2 regions of the Actinoplanes sp. NPDC023801 genome follow, and region 1 is predicted to be linked to the other one. Evidence: predicted binding sites of a transcription regulator. Region 1 holds the regulator's gene; the other holds the start of a gene.
What was found. The regulator HrcA, encoded in region 1, represses chaperone genes, less so after heat shock. The targets are predictions, from matches to a motif close to GGTTNGCACNCTCNNNNNGAGNGTGCNAACC.
Positions count from the first base shown of each region.

Region 2: groL (chaperonin GroEL) is a predicted target of HrcA. The motif match lies at 2,091-2,121, and genes of this name have one in related genera.

Region 1 is NZ_JBFAAI010000038.1:59,463-68,465, forward strand. It holds gene lepA (translation elongation factor 4) at 1-195, shown strand, start outside; gene AB0G04_RS39770 (GlsB/YeaQ/YmgE family stress response membrane protein) at 277-558, shown strand; gene AB0G04_RS39775 (PAS domain-containing protein) at 795-2,435, opposite strand; gene AB0G04_RS39780 (hypothetical protein) at 2,549-3,349, opposite strand; gene AB0G04_RS39785 (enoyl-CoA hydratase-related protein) at 3,500-4,264, opposite strand; gene hemW (radical SAM family heme chaperone HemW) at 4,296-5,495, shown strand; gene AB0G04_RS39795 (DUF4870 domain-containing protein) at 5,502-6,023, opposite strand; gene hrcA (heat-inducible transcriptional repressor HrcA) at 6,177-7,199, shown strand; gene dnaJ (molecular chaperone DnaJ) at 7,234-8,370, shown strand; gene AB0G04_RS39810 (16S rRNA (uracil(1498)-N(3))-methyltransferase) at 8,634-9,003, shown strand, end outside.
Region 2 is NZ_JBFAAI010000001.1:221,641-230,643, reverse strand. It holds gene AB0G04_RS01035 (Ig-like domain-containing protein) at 1-220, shown strand, start outside; gene groL (chaperonin GroEL) at 277-1,899, opposite strand; gene AB0G04_RS01025 (hypothetical protein) at 2,200-2,928, opposite strand; gene AB0G04_RS01020 (GNAT family N-acetyltransferase) at 3,010-3,513, shown strand; gene AB0G04_RS01015 (hypothetical protein) at 3,536-4,021, shown strand; gene thrC (threonine synthase) at 4,225-5,508, opposite strand; SAM riboswitch class I at 5,518-5,656, opposite strand; gene AB0G04_RS01005 (GNAT family N-acetyltransferase) at 5,835-6,743, opposite strand; gene AB0G04_RS01000 (ABC transporter permease subunit) at 6,897-7,766, opposite strand; gene AB0G04_RS00995 (alpha/beta fold hydrolase) at 7,763-9,003, opposite strand, start outside.

The DNA of each region.
Region 1 (9,003 bases):
CGCGCCATCCGCAAGGACGTGCTCGCGAAGTGCTACGGCGGTGACATCAGCCGGAAGCGGAAGCTGCTGGAGAAGCAGAAGGAAGGCAAGAAGCGGATGAAGATGGTCGGTCGCGTGGAGGTGCCGCAGGAGGCCTTCATCGCCGCGCTCTCGACATCCGATAGCACTGACACCAAGGGGACGACAAAAAAATAGGGCGGTTTGATTTCTCGGGGGGTCGGGAACTCAGGGGCTCGACGGACGCAACCAACAAGCTCCACCCCCGAGGAGGATTCGATGGAACTCACGCTTACCGGCATCATCATCGCCCTGATCGTCGGTCTGATCGTCGGTGCGCTCGGCCGGCTCGTGGTACCCGGCAAGCAGAACATCCCGCTGTGGCTGACCATGGTCGTCGGTGTTGTCGCCGCGCTGCTGGGCACCGTTCTGGCTCGTGCGCTCGGCGTCGCGAACACCCGTGGTTTCGACTGGATCGAGCTCTTCTTCCAGGTCGCCCTGGCCGCCATCGGTGTCGCGCTGGTCGCCGGCACCCGTGGTCGTCGCCACCTGACCCGCTGACGCGCGGTCTGCTCCACAACGCGATCTGAATCACAACGCGCAATGCCGGCCCCAACGATGGGGCCGGCATTTCGCGTTCCCGAATTAGAAACCGGGCGCGGAGGAAATCCCGATCCGGATGGCCGGTGCGGATGAGAACCTCCGCAATCGACCGCCGGTACGGATGAGAACCCTGCCCCGGACGTCGGCACCACTGGGGGAATCCGGGACGGGAACGCCGGTACAGGCGACCGGCCTCAGTAGCGGAACTTGTGCTGGGCGCTGCGCCGGTTGGCCCAGGCGGGCAGTTCGCCCAGGTGCTCGTGGTGCGGCGCGGGTTCGATCACGTCGCCGCGGCTTCCCACCGGGCGCAGGGTCACGACAAGGCCCTGGACGAGCCGGTCCTGCCGCAGGTCCCGGTACACCATCTCGACCAGCATCTGGGTGCCGTCCGGCCGGGGCAGGGCGCAGTAGACCTTGCCGTGGCCCTCGGAGCGCAACGCGCGGCGTACCGCAGCCTGGTCGTCGGGGTGAACGAGGTCGTCGAAGGCGGTGAGCGGCGGCAGTTCGGTGTCACCGATGAGGTGGTGCAGCCCAGGGCTGGCGTAACGGATCCGGTGGTCGGAGTCGACCACCGCCATGATCTCCGCGGTGTTCCCGGTCACGGCCCGCAGATAGAGGTCGCTGTCACGCCGTCCGACCGCCTCGACCAGCGTGACCCGGTCCAGGGCCAGGGCGGTCTCGCCGGCCAGCACCTCGAGAGCGTCGCGGCCGGCGATCAGGGCCTCCCGGCGGCCGGTGATGACCAGGGCCCCGCCGCTGGGCCGGGCGACGGCGAGCGGTTCGAGCCGGAGCGGGCAGATCAGGGTGCGTTCGTCCGGGTCGGCGGCACTGATCCACCAGCTGTGCGTGCCGGCTCCGGGCGGCGCCGGTGGCATCCCTTCGCGGGACAGGCGCCCGTCATCAGTGGCGAGGATCACCCGGCGTACGGCATTCGCCGGCAGCAGCAGGCGGATCGCGGCCCGTACCGCCCTCTCGACCTCGGTCGTGTCGGCGGCGGCCACGAGCGCGGTGCTGGCGGTCCGCAACCCCCGTTCCCGGGCGAGCGCCTGGCTGTGATGCAGGAGCGAGTCGGCGAGCCTGGTGATGGTGAGCAGCAGCGTGATCGCTCCGGTGACCGCGATGACCACTCCGTTCCGGACCGGCCCGGAGAGTGCCTCGATGATCAGCACGCACGGCGGGGTGGCCGCGGACGCGGCGAGCAGGACGGTGTCGCGGAACCGCCACGGCGCGAGGTGGGCGGGGCGCGGCTCGGTGAGCCGGGTCATCGACGGGTGCAGGGCGGACAGTCCCCAGGCCAGGTAGAGCACCACGTAGGCGGACTCGGCCAGAGGATTCTCGCCGGTCAGCGGGTAGAAGATGTCGCCGGTGAGCATGCCCGCCGAGCCGATGAGCAGCAGGATCGCCGCGACGTTGCGGTGGTCGGCGATCACCAGGCGCACGGCGACGCCGATGAGCAGCAGATCGCCGATCACGTCGACGGGCGAGACGGTCTGGAAGCGACCGTTCGAGCTGATCATGAAGACCCAGACCACGAGCATGCCGGAGCAGGCGAACGCGACCAGGTCGATCAGCCGGGCCCGGTCGACGAGCACCGCGCCGCCGCGGGTGAACTGCAGCAGGCTGAGCGCGACGAGGACGAACATCGCCAGGTAGGCGGCGTCGGCGAAGGCCATCCGGTCGTACGCGTACCAGACGTCGCCGACGGCGAGGGCCGCGACCGCTCCGGCCAGGAGCAGCCAGGGAGCGCGTCTGCCGGGGCGGTGCCGGCGAACTCCGTAGAGAATGGCGCCGACGCTTCCCGCCCCGAGCAGGATCCACTCGATCGCCCTCAGCACGACCTACTTAGTACCAGGGCGGTTGCGCACTGTCCATGTCGATGTATACGCAGAGCAATCGGCGGTAGGACAAGCGATACATTACGGGCAGTCACCGATATTTCCGGAGCGTCTCACCGAAAGACCTCGGCTACCACCTGTGCCGGATCGCCCGTACGGCCATCGGTTACCGGCTGCCACTTTCCCTCCGGCGCGTGCCACTCGAGATCGCCGAAACGTACCCGTTCGAGACCGGTGGCCGAGGCGTGCGAGACGAGCCAGTGCGCGAACCGCCAGCCGACGCTCGGGTCGGTGACCTGAACGGTCAGCCCGGCCGTCTCGGCGCTGCGGGCGTTGCCGGAGAGCTTCTTGCCCCAGTCCAGCCGCAGATTGTTCAGCAGGACGGAGGCCGCCTCGGGGCCGCGCATCGCGGGGGTGTCCGGCACGACGCACTCGACGGCACCGGTGGCCCGCCCGGTCAGCGCGGCGGCGAGAACCTTGGACTCGTCGGCCCACTTCTCGTACGCCTCCGGGTAGGCCGACCGCTGCACCACCTGTGCCGCGTCGGTGACCCGCATGTCCTGCCAGCCCTTGACCTTCTTGAGCGCGGAGTAGAACCGGCCCGCGGCATACCTCGGGTCCTTGATCTGCTCGACCGTGCCCCAGCCCTGGCTGGGACGCTGCTGGAAGAGACCGACCGAGTCGCGGTCGCCGCTGTCCAGATTCTCCAGCTTGGATTCCTGGAAAGCGGTGGCGAGCGCGACGACGATCGCCTGCTCGGGCATGCCGCGCCGGACGCCCACCGCGGCTATGGTCGCCGCGTTGGCCATCTGGGCGGAGTCGAGGGTCACCTCACCGTCGGCGCTGACCGTGCACTCGGGGTTGAGGCTGGGCAGCTTGATACTGCCGGCCAGGCTGTTGATCAGGACGACCACACCCGCCACGACGGCGAGGCTGAGCAGCGTGACCACACCCACGATCTGCTTCGTGCGCACCCACACCTCCTCTGCGGCCGGACGCCAAGCCTAGACAACGAGCGCTCGGGGCCTGGCGTCACTGTGGTCCCGCGCACCCGACCGGGTCGATCATCGAATCCACTCCGGGTCCCGCTTCTCCCGGGCGGCGGCCACACCCTCGCGGCCCTCGGCCGACTTGAAGTACCCGGCCGAGCGGTGCGCGAGGTCAGCGAGATCGGCACGGATCGTCTCGGCGCGCGTACGGCGGAGAAGTTGTTTGGTGCCGGCGAGGGCGAGCGGACCGCCGCGGACGAGTGAGGCGCAGTAGCGTTCCACCGCGTCGTCCAGGTCCTTCTCGTCGACGGCCGCGGTGACCAGGCCGATCTCGGCCGCCCGCGCCCCGTCGAAGACGTCGCCGGTCAGATAGAGCTCGGCGGCGGCTCGTGGCGCCAGCCGGGGCAGCACGGTGGAACTGATCACCGCGGGGATCACCCCGAGCCGTACCTCGGTGAAGGCGAAGGTGGCCGACCGGACGCAGACCGCGATGTCGGCCGCGCCGATCAGGCCGAGACCACCGGCCCGGGCCGGTCCGGCGATCCGCGCGACCACCGGTTTCGGGAACTCCCAGAGCGCGGCCAGCACGTCGGCGAGCATCTCGGCGGGCAGCCGGTCGCCGGGGCCGGCCGCGGCTGTCTCCTTGAGGTCGACGCCGGAGGAGAAGACCGGGCCGTTGTGCGAGAGGACGACCACCCGGCTGTCCGGGTCGGCGGCCGACGCGGCCAGTGCGTCCAGCATCCCGCCGAGCAGGGCGGTGGACAGCGCGTTGCGGTTGGCGGGGTTGTCGATTGTCAGAGTGGTCACGCCGGCGGCGGTGACGGTACGGACCAGATCCATGCCGGAACTGTAAGACGTGCACACTTGTCGGATGGCCGGCGCACTCCCCGATGGTGATCCCGTACCCCGTGACGGGTCTCTCCCCGACGAAGCCACCCGCGCGGTGGGCGCGAACGGGTTCGCCGTCTACGTCCACGTGCCGTTCTGCGCCAGCCGCTGCGGCTACTGCGACTTCAACACGTACACGGCGAGCGAACTGGGCGGCGGGGCGAGCCGCGACGAGTACGCCGCCACGGTCCTGGCCGAGCTGGCCCTGGCCGCCCGGGTGATCGAACCCGGGCCGGTGGACACCGTCTTCGTCGGCGGCGGCACGCCCACCCTGCTCAGCACCGACGACCTGGGCCGGATCCTGGACGGCATCGACCGGACGTGGGGGCTGGCGCCGGGCGCCGAGGTGACCACCGAGGCCAACCCGGAGTCGGTGGACCCGGCCTATCTGCGGCGGCTGCGCGGCGCCGGTTTCACGCGGATCTCGCTCGGCATGCAGTCGGCGGCCGCGAACGTGTTGCGGGTGCTCGACCGCCGGCACACCGCCGGGCGGGCACCGCAGGCCGCGACCGAGGCGCGCGAGGCCGGCTTCGAGCACGTCAACCTCGATCTGATCTACGGCACGCCGGGGGAGAACGCGGACGACTTCGACCGGTCGCTGCGGGCTGTCATCGAGGCCGGCGCCGACCACGTGAGCGCGTACGCGCTGATCGTCGAGGACGGCACCCGGATGGCCGGCCGGATGCGGCGGGGCGAGCTGCCGTACCCGTCCGACGACGTGGCCGCCGACCGCTACCTGGCCGCCGAGTCCGCCCTCGGCGAAGCCGGTTTCGAGTGGTACGAGGTGTCGAACTGGGCGCTCAAGGGCGGTGAATGCCGTCACAACCAGCTGTACTGGACCGGCGCCGACTGGTGGGGTCTGGGGCCGGGCGCGCACAGCCACGTCGGCGGGGTGCGGTGGTGGAACGTCAAACACCCTTCGGCGTACGCGAAACGCCTCGCCGACGGCGCCTCGCCGGGACTCGCGCGGGAGCTGCTGACCGACGCCGACCGGCACATGGAGGACGTGATGCTCCGGGTGCGGCTGCGGGACGGCATCCCGCTGGACCGGGTCGACGCCACGGGCGCCGCGCGGGCACTGTCCGACGGGCTGCTCGAGCCGCACGCCTACGAGCAGGGGCGGCTCGTGCTGACCCTGCGGGGCCGGTTGCTTGCCGACGCGGTCATCCGTGACGTGCTCTGAACCGGCCTACCTGATGAACCGCGCGGTGAGCGGATAGTTGAACGGCTCGTTGTTGGCCGCCTTGACGCCCGCGATCACACCGACGACGGTGGCGACCACCCAGGCCGCGAGGACGATGAAGAAGCCGACCCCGACACAGATCAGCACACTGCCGACCAGGCCGATGATGCCCCAGAGCAGGTGGAAGTTGAGCGCCTTGACCGCCTCGGCGCGGACCACCGGCGACAGGTTGCCGCGGGCCACCAGGGCCACGAGCGGCGCGATCCAGCCCATCAGCGTACCCCCGAAGAAGGCGCCGAGCGCCCCGCCGAAGTGGGCGATCAGGATCCAGGTGCGGTCGTCGGGCGAACCCGAGCCGTAACCGTGCGGCGGGGGCCCGTACTGCGGAGGCCCGTACTGGGGCGTGCCGTAGGGCGGCGGCGGAGGCGGGTAGGCATCGGGCGGTGGCGGAGGAGGCGGGTAACCGCCGGGCTGCGGCGGGGGTTGGTGGTAAGGATCGTCGCCGGGCGGGCGGGGCGGTTCAGTCATGTCTGACACGCTAGGACCCCGGTTCGAGCCGGTCGAGGGCAATGCCGCCCCCAAGATCTGAGAACGGTACGTACTTTCGATCATCGCGCTGCCGCCACCAGCGAAGTAGACTGGCACTCTATTAGCCGGAGTGCCAGCAGGGGGAGGGGTCGGATGAATCCGGATGACCGCAAGCTCGAGGTGCTCCGGGCGATCGTCGAGGACTACGTCGAGACCCAGGAACCGGTGGGCAGCAAGGCCCTGGTCGACAGGCACAAGCTCGGCGTCTCCCCGGCCACCGTGCGCAACGACATGGCGGTGCTCGAGGAGGAGGGCTACATCCGGCAGCCGCACACCAGTGCCGGCCGGGTGCCCACCGATGCCGGCTACCGGCTGTTCGTCGACCGGCTCACCAAGATCAAACCGCTGAGCCCGGCCGAGCGGCGCGCCATCGAGCGGTTCATGATCGGCGCCGTCGACCTCGACGACGTCGTGCACCGCACGGTCCGCCTGCTGGCCCAGCTCACCCGTCAGGTCGCCGTCGTCCAGTACCCGAGCCTGTCCCGTTCCGCGGTCCGGCACCTGGAACTGGTACCGATCTCCACGACCCGCCTGATGCTCGTGATGATCACCGACACCGGCCGGGTCGAGCAGCGCCTCGTCGAGATGCCCGGCCCGATCGCCGACGGCGAGGTGTGGGAGCTGCGCCTCCGGGTGAACGAGAAACTCGCCGGGCAGAAACTCGCCGACACCCCCTCCCTGGTGCAGAAACTCGTCGAGGAGTGCGACACCGGGCGGCGCGCCGCGATGACCTGCCTGGCCTCGGTCCTCCTGGAGACTCTGGTCGAGCGGAGTGAGGAGCGCCTCGCGCTGGCCGGTACGGCCAACTTGACACGTGGGGGTGTGCTGGACTTCCAGGGCACGCTGCGGCCCGTCCTCGAAGCCCTCGAGGAGGAGGTCATCCTGCTCAAGCTCATCGGCGATCTGGAACCCCGCACCACGCGGGTCCTGATCGGCGACGAGAATCAGATCGACAACCTGCGGTCGGCGTCCGTGGTGAGCAGTGGTTACGGACCGGGTACCACGATCGTTGGTGGGCTCGGTGTGCTGGGGCCCACCCGGATGGACTACCCCGGCACTATCGCTACCGTTCGTGCAGTGGCACGCTACGTTGGCGACCTGTTGGCACAGAATTGACGGATTCGCGCAGACATTGAGGACTCCAAACCCCGTGGCCAAGGACTATTACGGAATTCTCGGTGTGAGCCGGGAGGCAACCGACGACGAGATCAAGCGCGCCTACCGCAAACTCGCTCGGCAGTACCACCCGGACATCAACCCGGATCCAGAGGCGCACGACAAGTTCAAAGAGATCAACGCGGCGTACGAGGTCCTCTCCGACGACCAGAAGCGGCAGATCGTCGACCTCGGCGGTGACCCGCTCGCGCCGGGTGGCGGCATGCCCGGCGGAGCCGGTGGCGCCGGCCCGTTCGTCGGCTTCCAGGACATCATGGACGCGTTCTTCGGCACGGCGGCGGGCGGTGGCTCGCGCGGGCCCCGGCCACGCACGCGCCCCGGCGCCGACGCGATCCTGCGCCTCGAACTCGACCTGGTCGAGACCGCCTTCGGCGTGGAAGCCCCGATCACCGTCGACACCGCGGTGCTGTGCACCCAGTGCTCCGGCGCCGGCACCGCACCCGGCAGCCACCTGGCCACCTGTGAGGTCTGCTCCGGCCGCGGCGAGGTCCAGTCGGTGCAGCGCACCTTCCTCGGCCAGGTCGTCTCGTCCCGCCCCTGCCAGAACTGCCAGGGCCACGGCACGGTCATCCCGAGCCCCTGCCCCACCTGCGCGGGCGACGGCCGGATAAGGACACGCCGCTCGCTCACCGTCAAGATCCCGGCGGGCGTCGAGGACGGCATGCGGATCCGCCTGGCCCAGCAGGGCGAGGTCGGCCCCGGCGGTGGCACCGCCGGCGACCTCTACGTGGAGATCCACGAACGACCGCACGACGTCTACTCCCGCAAGGGCGACGACCTGCACTGCCGGGTCACACTCCCGATGACGGCGGCTGCGCTCGGCACCCGGATGACCATCAAGACCCTCGACGGTGAAGAGAACATCGAGGTCAAACCGGGCACCCAGCCGGCCAGCACGCTGCGCATCCGCGGCAAGGGCGTTCCGCACCTGCGCGGCCAGGGCCGTGGTGAGCTCTTCGTGCACCTCGACGTGAAGACGCCGACCAAGCTCACCGTCGACCAGGAGCGGATGCTGCGCGACTTCGCCAAGACCCGCGGCGAGGACGTGGCCGAACTGAGCAAGCAGGGCGGCTTCTTCAGCCGCATGCGAGACGCTTTCAACGGCCACTGAATGTGATTGCTTCGCCCTCCGGCTCGCTGCGCTGCGCCTGGTAACCCACGTCGGGACGGCTGAGAACGACGACGCTTCGCTTGCCGTCTTCAGCTGTCTCGACGTCGGCGGCGCAGCGCGTGGTGGGTGCGGTCAGGGCAGACGGTCTCTTGGCGTACGAGCGAACGCCTGCGGCGGGGGTTGCGGTCAGGGCAGACGGTCTCTTGGCGTACGAGCGAACGCCTGCGGCCGGTGGTTGCGGGTGGGGCGGTAGCGTTCTGGGAATGTCGGCGCCGCTGTTTCTGGTTGAGAGCCTGCCTGCTGGATCGTCGTTCACGCTCGACGGGCCGGAAGGGCATCATGCCGCCACCGTGCAGCGGCTGCGCGTGGGCGAGGCGCTGATCCTCGCCGACGGGCGGGGTGGCACCGCCCGCGCCGAGGTGTCCGCCGTCGGGCGGGGCAGCGTCGACGTCGACGTGCTGAGCGTCGCCGAGGAACCGGCCCCCGACCCGCGGCTCGTCGTCGTGCAGGGCATCGCCAAGGGCGACCGTGGCGAGCTGGCCGTACAGGCGATGACCGAGGTCGGCGTGGACGAGATCCTGCCGTGGGCGGCGTCGCGATCGGTGGCGCAGTGGCGTGGCGACCGCGGGTTCA
Region 2 (9,003 bases), on a different contig from region 1:
GAGCGCTCCCACCAGCGTCCCGGTGACTCCGTCGCCGGCGGGTCCGCCACTTGTCCCGCCGTCCGTCACCCCGGCTCCGGAGCCCGCACCGATACCGCCCGATCTTCCGGCGACCGGACCCGGCCTGGCCCCGATCGTCGTCCTCAGCGGTCTGGCCGGCCTCGTCGGCTCCCTGTTGTACGCGTTCGGCAGGCCCCAGCAGGGCCGGCAACACCCCTGACACGCCGGAAGGCGGCCCGCCGAAGCGGACCGCCTTCCGGTTGGGAACGAATGGACTCAGAAGTCCATGTCACCGCCGCCCGGGGCGCCGGCCGGGGCCGGGTTCTTCTCGGGCTTGTCGGCCACGACGGCCTCGGTGGTGAGGAACAGCGCGGCGATCGACGCGGCGTTCTGCAGCGCCGAACGGGTGACCTTGGCCGGGTCGATGATGCCCGCGGCCAGCAGGTCGACGTACTCGCCGGTCGCGGCGTTCAGGCCCCAACCCGCTTCCAGGTTGCGCACCTTCTCGACCACGACGCCGCCCTCGAGGCCGGCGTTCACGGCGATCTGACGCAGCGGGGCGTCGAGCGCGACCTTGACGATGTTGGCACCGGTGGCCTCGTCGCCCGACAGGTCCAGCTTGTCGAACGCGGTCTTGCCGGCCTGCACCAGCGCGACGCCACCACCCGGGACGATGCCCTCCTCGACGGCCGCCTTCGCGTTGCGAACGGCGTCCTCGATGCGGTGCTTGCGCTCCTTGAGCTCGACCTCGGTGGCCGCGCCGACCTTGATCACCGCGACACCGCCGGCCAGCTTGGCCAGGCGCTCCTGCAGCTTCTCACGGTCGTAGTCGGAGTCCGAGCGCTCGATCTCGGCGCGAATCTGGTTGACCCGGCCCTGGATCTGCTCGGCGTTGCCCGCACCGTCGACGATGGTGGTCTCGTCCTTGGTGATGACGACCTTGCGGGCCTGGCCCAGCAGGGACAGGTCAGCGGCGTCCAGCTTGAGGCCGACCTCTTCGCTGATGACGGCGCCACCGGTGAGGGTGGCGATGTCCTCCAGCATGGCCTTGCGGCGGTCACCGAAGCCGGGGGCCTTGACGGCAACCGACTTGAAGGTGCCACGGACCTTGTTCACGACCAGGGTGGCCAGGGCCTCGCCCTCGACGTCCTCGGCGATGATCACGAGGGGCTTGCCGCCCTGCATGACCTTCTCCAGGATCGGGAGCAGGTCCTTCACCGCGGAGATCTTGCTGTTCGCGATGAGGATGTAGGGGTCGTCGAAGACGGCCTCCATGCGCTCGGCGTCGGTCATGAAGTACGCCGAGATGTAGCCCTTGTCGAAGCGCATGCCCTCGGTGAGCTCGAGCTCGAGACCGAAGGTGTTGCTCTCCTCGACGGTGATGACGCCTTCCTTGCCGACCTTGTCCATGGCCTCGGCGATGATCTCGCCGACCGTGGAGTCACCGGCCGAGATGGAGGCGGTGGAGGCGATCTGCTCCTTGGTCTCCACGTCCTTGGCGAGCTGCGAGAGCGCCTCGGAAACGCTGGCGACCGCGGCCTCGATGCCCCGCTTCAGGCCGAGCGGGTTCGCGCCCGCGGCCACGTTGCGCAGACCCTCACGGACCAGCGCCTGGGCGAGGACGGTCGCCGTCGTCGTGCCGTCACCGGCGACGTCGTCGGTCTTCTTGGCGACCTCCTTGACCAGCTCGGCGCCGATCTTCTCGAAGGTGCCCTCGAGCTCGATCTCCTTGGCGATGGATACACCATCGTTGGTGATCGTGGGAGCGCCCCACTTCTTCTCGAGGACGACGTTGCGACCCTTGGGGCCGAGCGTCACCTTCACGGCGTCGGCGAGCTGGTTCATGCCGCTCTCGAGGCCGCGACGGGCTTCCTCGTCAAATGCGATGATCTTGGCCATACGGCGTTGTCCTCCCGGACATCCGCGGTGCCGGGCCTCGTCGGCCCCGCTCTCCGCACGTTGAGGAACGTCTGCGGACGTCACCACCTGGCGATGTGACGTCCTCAGGCCGAGCCGGATAGCCCGCGACGACCGGCTCCGTGCCCCGATGCCGATGGCAGCACCGCGACCGGAACCCCACCGTCCCGACCTGCTGGCACTCAGCATGCGCGAGTGCCAATCACTTGTTTAGCACTCTCCGATGGCGAGTGCAAGAAACCCCATCTTCTCGCGAAACCCCCGAACAGGCCGCCGTTTCGGTTAAGGATCTTGCCGCCGCAGGTCAGCGGGGGTACCGGACCACGCGGAACCTTTCGGGGCCGACGTGACGAGCACCGCAAACGACCACACCATGACGAGCAACGCCCACAGCGCCGTCCCGGCCCACCGGTTCAGCCCCAGCTCCCCCAGCGGCATGGTCACCAGCATCACGGCGACCGACGCCACGACGATCACCACCAGGTCGGGCCCTCGCATCAGTGGGTACCCCGGGAGCGGCAGCAGCCGGCGGGCCGCCACCGCGGCGAGGACCAGCCAGCCGATCTCGATCACCTTGAGCACGACCGTGGTCCCGTCGCTGCCCGCACCGCCGTAGACCGCGAGGAAGGCACCCATGATCAACAGGTTCTCCACGATCGACAGCAGAGCGGAGAAGGCCCACAGCGCCAGCGCCCGGCCCACGGTCACCCGGCGCCCGGCGAGCGCGGCGATCACGACCAGCGGCACCAGCAACGGGAGGGCCCCCAGGAACGGGAGGAAGACCCACTCGGCCAGCCGGTTCACGAGGCCGTACGACGCGTCCAGCTCGGCGATCGGACCGGTGGCCGGAACCCAGTGCAGCCACACCCACACCTGTGCGGCCGTCAGCGCGACGGCGAGCACAGCCGTCGCGGCGACGGCCCACGGCCGGGCCCGCACGAGCTGGAAGCCGGAGAGCGGCTCGGCGGAAGGGGGCGCCTCCGCGTACGGCCGGGGCAATTCATCGTTCATCGTCGAATCATGTCGCAGACCACCACTCAGCTTCGCGACAACCCGGTTGCCGACCGGATCCGGCGGCGGTAGGGATGACCCATGGAGAACTGGGAGGTACGCCGCGTCACGCCGGAGGACACCGCGCGTGTCCGGGCGCTGCGGCTGGAGATGCTCGCGGACAGTCCACTCGCTTTCCTGGAGACCCTGGCCCAGGCCGCGGCCCGGTCTCACGAGGGCTACCGGCAGCGCATCCGGCAGTCGGCCGAGGGGTTCGAGACGGCCCAGTTCATCGCCGACCCGGGCGGGCCGCTGATCGGGCATGCCGGCGGCACCACGGTCCCCGGCGAACCGGGCTGCACGGTGATCTTCGCGGTCTACCTGACACCGGCCCACCGGGGCGGCAAGCTGCTCGCCCAGCTCGTCGAGGCGGTCGCCGACTGGTCCGCGGCGGCCGGGCGTGACGAGCTGATGCTCGAGGTGGTCTGCGGCAACGACCGGGCCGTCCGGGCGTACGAGAAACTCGGTTTCGTCGACACCGGGGTCCGCATGCCGCATCCGACCGTCCGGGTCCTGACCGAGCTGCAGATGCGCCGGCCGGTCTGAGATGGCCGGGCGCGGGTGGCACGTGACCCGGACGGCGCTGACCGCCGTGAACGGGACGACCCTCGTCGGGCTGCTGCTGGCCGCGGTCACCGGCACCCGGATCCGGCGCGGCCGCCACGGTGTCCTGATAGCCGAGAACTTCCGCTTCAGGATGCCGGCCGGAAGCTGCTTCACGGTCGGCTCGGTGATCATCACGAACCGGAGCGCCGAGTGGCTGCTGGCGGAGGAACGGGCCCCGCTCTTCACCCACGAATGCCGCCATGCCGGCCAGTACGCGTTGTTCGGCCCGCTGTTCTGGCCCGCCTACTGGGTCGCGTGTGGCTGGTCGATCGCACTGACCACGTCGTACGGCGTCCGCAACTGGTTCGAGAAGAACGCGGGACTCGCCGACGGGCATTACCCGGAAGAGCTCCCACTGCGGCCGTGGGTTCGCAAGACTCTTGACCGGCCGGGGGTTCGCAGGATTTTTGGTCGGGAGGACGGACGCACAGCACCTCCGGGCACGTAGCCAGATGGGTCAGCGCTGGATCGTTGGGACCCTCGGAGATTGTCGCCAATGTCCAGGTGAGGGGCCTCGTACGGCGTCGCATCCTCCCGCAGAGAGCATCCTGCCGATCCGGAGATCGGAGTGCAAGTCCTCGGAGGAGGTAATTCTCGACAACCGGCTGATTGCCGATTACCGACAGTGAGAGAAGGTCACGAAATGGTGACCTATCCCAGCAGACCGGCCTCCCGCGCGCCCTTCAGCGACGGCTTGATCGTGTGGGTCGGTCCAACCTGGCCGGCCACCGCGTCGAGCGTCTTCAGACCCTCACCGGTGTTGTAGAGGACGGTCTCCTTCGCAGGGTCGAGCTTGCCGCTCGCCACCAGCTTCTTGAGCACCGCCACGGTCGTGCCGCCGGCGGTCTCGGCGAAGACACCGGTCGTCTCGGCGAGCAGCCGGATGCCCTCACGGATCTCGTCGTCGTTCGCGTAGTCCATCCAGCCACCGGTGCGGCGGACCGCCTCGATCGCGTACGGCCCGGCGGCCGGGTCACCGATGTTCAGCGACTTCGCGATACCGGTCGGCTTGACCGGGGTGATCACGTCGGTGTCGGCGTGCAGGGCCACCGCGATCGGGTTGCAGCCCTCGGACTGGGCACCGAAGACGGTCCAGCCGCCCTCCGGGGCCTCGACCAGTCCGATCTCGACCAGTTCGGTGAACGCCTTGTCGATCTTGGTGAGCAGCTCACCGGACGCCATCGGGATGACCACCTGCGCCGGGATGCGCCAGCCCAGCTGCTCGGCCACCTCGTACCCCAGGGTCTTCGAGCCCTCGGCGTAGAACGGCCGCACGTTCACGTTCACGAACGCGGTGTCCTCGAACTCGTCGGTCTCCACCAGTTCGCTGCACAGCCGGTTCACGTCGTCGTAGGAGCCCTCGATGGCCACCAGCTCGCCGCCGTACACCGCGGTCGTGATGATCTTGCCCTGCTCCAGATCGGACGGGATGAAGACGATGCTCGGCACCCCGGCACGGGCCGCGTGGGCGGCCACCGAGTTGGCCAGGTTGCCGGTCGAGGCGCAGGAGAACCGCTTGAAGCCCAGCTCCTTGGCCGCGGTCAGGGCCACCGAGACGACCCGGTCCTTGAACGAGTGAGTCGGGTTCTGCGAGTCGTCCTTCACCCACAGCGGCGCCTGCAGGCCGATCGCGGCGGCCAGCTGCGGTGCGGCGACCAGCGGGGTCAGGCCCGGGTCGAGGGTCACCCGGGTCGCCGGGTCCTGTCCGGCCGGCAGCAGAGCCGCGTAACGCCAGATGTTCTGCGGCCCCGCCTCGATCTGGGCCCGCGTCACCCGCGCGAGTGCCGCCTCGTCGTAGGCGACCTCGAGCGGGCCGAAACACTCGTAACAGGCGTGCTGCGCGGCGAGGGGGTACTCGGCACCACAGGCGCGGCAGATCAGGCCCTTCGCGGGCGACGTGGAGGTGGCAGAGGGTGCGCTGACGACAGACGTCACTAGAGTTTCCTCTCATCTTTCCCCGCGGCGACCTGCCGGAACGGGGACGGAATTAGCACCTGCCACACGCGGCTCGTCATCGAGAATCGCTGCGCGGTGGTTGCCGGGGCTTCGTCGGGCCGTATCCCTCTGCCCCTCTGGATGAGGTATTCAGTTGTTTCCCACACCTTACGACGAGATTCCGTCAACACCACCCTGAGTTCCCGAGGTGTGAGCGACCTCCTTCTCCAGAACCTTTCGCCGGTACGCCCACCGGCGCCGCCCCACCCCCGCGTGGTCACCTACGCCCACCAGCGCACCGCCACTCACCACGGGCTGCGGCTGGGTTACGAAGTGAGGGTGGCCAGGCAGGACAACTGGGTGGCGATCGGGCGGTAGCCGAGACGGGAGTTCACGGCCAGCATCGGGGTGTTCGTCTCGTCGTTGCTGGTGTAGGCGGTGCGCACGCCCCCGGCCGCGGCCCGGCGCAGCGTCTCCGTCTTCACCAGGCGGGCCAGGCCGCGACCACGGTGCTCCGGAACCGTGGCGGTCATGTCCGACCAGGCCCGGTCGCCGTCTCGCAACAGCAGCGAGAACGACACGATCACTCCGCCGGCCACGGCCGCGGTGCTCACGTCCCGATCCAGGCCCGGCTCCTCCCAGGTCTCGTAGCGCCATGTCGGATAGGGCATCGGCTGGGACGGGACGTCACCCGGCTCGTCGGTGGCCGCCGCCACGTCGGCCTCGTAGAGCGCCTGCTCGGTCACCTCGCTCAGCGGTACCAGCGTGATGCCCGGCCCGGCATCGGGAACGCCGGTGAACGCGGTCAGGTCCAGAGCCGAGTAGCGCATCTCGCGGGACGGCTCGAAACCGTTGCGGCGGGCGAACCCGAGCGACTCCGGGACGGCCCAGGTATCGGCCCGGGTGACGCCGACGGCCCGCAGGTAGTCGGTGGCCTCCGCCAGCAGGGCGGTTCCGATGCCCCGGCCCCGGTGGTCCGGGTGCACCTGGACGGCGACCTGGCCGAATCCGGCATCGGCGGAACGCGGCTGGCGGAACGCGGACACCGTGCCGGCCGGCTCGCCGGCCCGATCGGCCACCAGGAAGATCCGGTCCGTGCCGGGCGGCGGCGAGACGATCATCCGGCGGATCGTCGCCTCGCCCCGGACCATGTACGGGTAGACCTCCCGCCGGAGCGCCGCGAGGGCGGAAGCGTCGCCGGGGCGGGCGGGGCGGATCGAGAAGTCAGCCGTCACGGGCGCCATGTCACCGCCCGGATGCCTCAGCCGTCAACCGATATCGGCCGGTCGTAGCCGTCTCCCCATGCATGAGCCGGCGGCGTGGGACGGTCCGGAGTGCCGCCCACGCCGTCCGGCGGAGTCACGGGACCCTGCGAGTCCCGTACGAAATCAAGAAGTGACGTCCTTGCGGGTGAACCGGTAGAAGGCGAGGCCCCAGAAGAGCGTGGCGTAGATGACCGCCGAGATCGCGCCCTTGGCCAGCTCGTCGGACTGGATCGGAGTGGACAGCATGCCGCGCCAGGCTTCGGTGTAGTACGTCGGAAGGACTTTCCGCAGGTTACCGAGGGCCTCGATCTGGTTCAGGATGTTGGAGAGGATCCAGAGCATCACAGCGCCGCCGACCGCACCCAGGGCCGCATCGGTCAGCACCGAGAGCAGGAACGCCAGGCCGGCGACCACGAGCATCGTCACCGCGAGGTAGGCCACGATGCCGAGGAGCCGGGCCAGGCCTTCGGCCGGTGGGATCTCGGCGGCGATGGTGCTGCCCATCGGCGACCAGCCGTACCGCACCGTGCCGATCAGCAGCGCGGTGCCGACGAGCAGGAACAGGGCCAGCAGCGAGTACGCCCCGGCGACGATCAGTTTGATGCCGAGCAGCCGGGCCCGGGGCACCGGGACCGCAAGCAGATAGCGCAGGCTGCCCCAGCTGGCCTCGCTCGCCACGGTGTCGCCGAAGAACAGCGCCACCACCACGACCAGCAGGAATCCGGCCGACACCGCCAGGCTGAAGAGGGCGAAGTTGAGCCCGCCGGAGGTGGCGAGGTCAGCGATGCTGCTGAACGAGCCGCCGCCGTCACCGTCGTCGTCGCCCGGTTCGGCGTTGCCGAACTCGAAGGCTGCCCACACGATGACCGGCAGCAGCACCATGAACCCGAGTGCCATCTGGGTGCGCCGCCGCGAGGCCTGGCGACGCATCTCGGCCCAGATCGGCAGGGTGCCCGACGCCTTGTATCCGACCGCGGCCTCCACCGTGCTCATCGGTCTCCACTTCCTCGCGAGTTGTCGCCGACCAGGGACAGGAAGGCGTCTTCGAGCCGCCGGCGCGGCACCAGCCGATCCACCCCGATGCCGGCCCCGACCAGCGAGGCGACCACCTCGGACCGGGCCGTGCCGTTCATGTCGACGATCAGGCCGTTCGCACCCTCCGTCTTCACCGACCGCACGCCCAGCTCCTCCAGGATCCGGGTGGCGGCCGGCACGTCCGATACGTCGAGCTGCACCGACGGGGATTCCCCGACGATGTCGCTGACCGGGCCGGACGCGACGATCCGGCCCTTGTTGACGACCACGGCGTGCGTGCAGGTCTGCTCCACCTCGGCGAGCAGGTGGCTGGAGACCAGCACGGCCCGGCCGTCGGTGGCGTACCGCTGGAGCACACGGCGCATCTCGGCGATCTGCGGCGGGTCGAGCCCGTCCGTCGGCTCATCGAGGACCAGCAGTTCGGGCAGGCCGAGCATGGCCTGCGCGATGGCGAGCCGCTGCCGCATGCCGTGGCTGTACTTGCGGGTCTTGCGGTGCACCGAGTCACCCAGTCCGGCGATCTCGAGTGCCTCCTCGAAACGGGCGTCCTCCCACGGGCGGCCGGTGGCCTGCCAGTACGCCTTCAGGTTCTCGTAGCCGGACAGGTGCGGCAGGAAGCCGGGCCCCTCGACCAGCGAACCGACCCGGGACAGGATCGGCGCGCCCGGGACCAGCCGGTGCCCGAAGACGTAGATCTCGCCGGCGGTCGGCTGGGTGAGGCCCATCAGCACCCGCAGCGTGGTCGTCTTGCCCGCGCCATTCGGGCCGAGCAGACCGACGACCTGGCCGCGTTCCACCGTGAAGCCGATCTCCTGGACGGCCACGAAACCGTCGCCGTACGCCTTGCGCAGCCCGTTGACCACGAGCGGGGTGTTCGCATGCTCCTCGACGACGGCCACGTCCCGGCGGCGGTGCCGGATCCGGCTGACGGCCAGCAGCACGGCCAGGCCGAGCAGGATGAGGCCGACGACACCCGCGAGCGCATACCACCAGAGCGCGCCCGGGTCGGCGATCGGCGTACCGAACAGGGTCGGCAGGACCAGGGCCGGTTCCACGGCGACGGTGTACGTGGTGGGCTGCGCGGGGGTCAGGAACGCCTGGTCGGAGGTGGCGACGGTGATGCGTACCGAATGTCCCGCGTCGATCTGCCGGACGATCGCCGGAAGCGTCACGCTGACCGGCTGGGCCTGCGCGA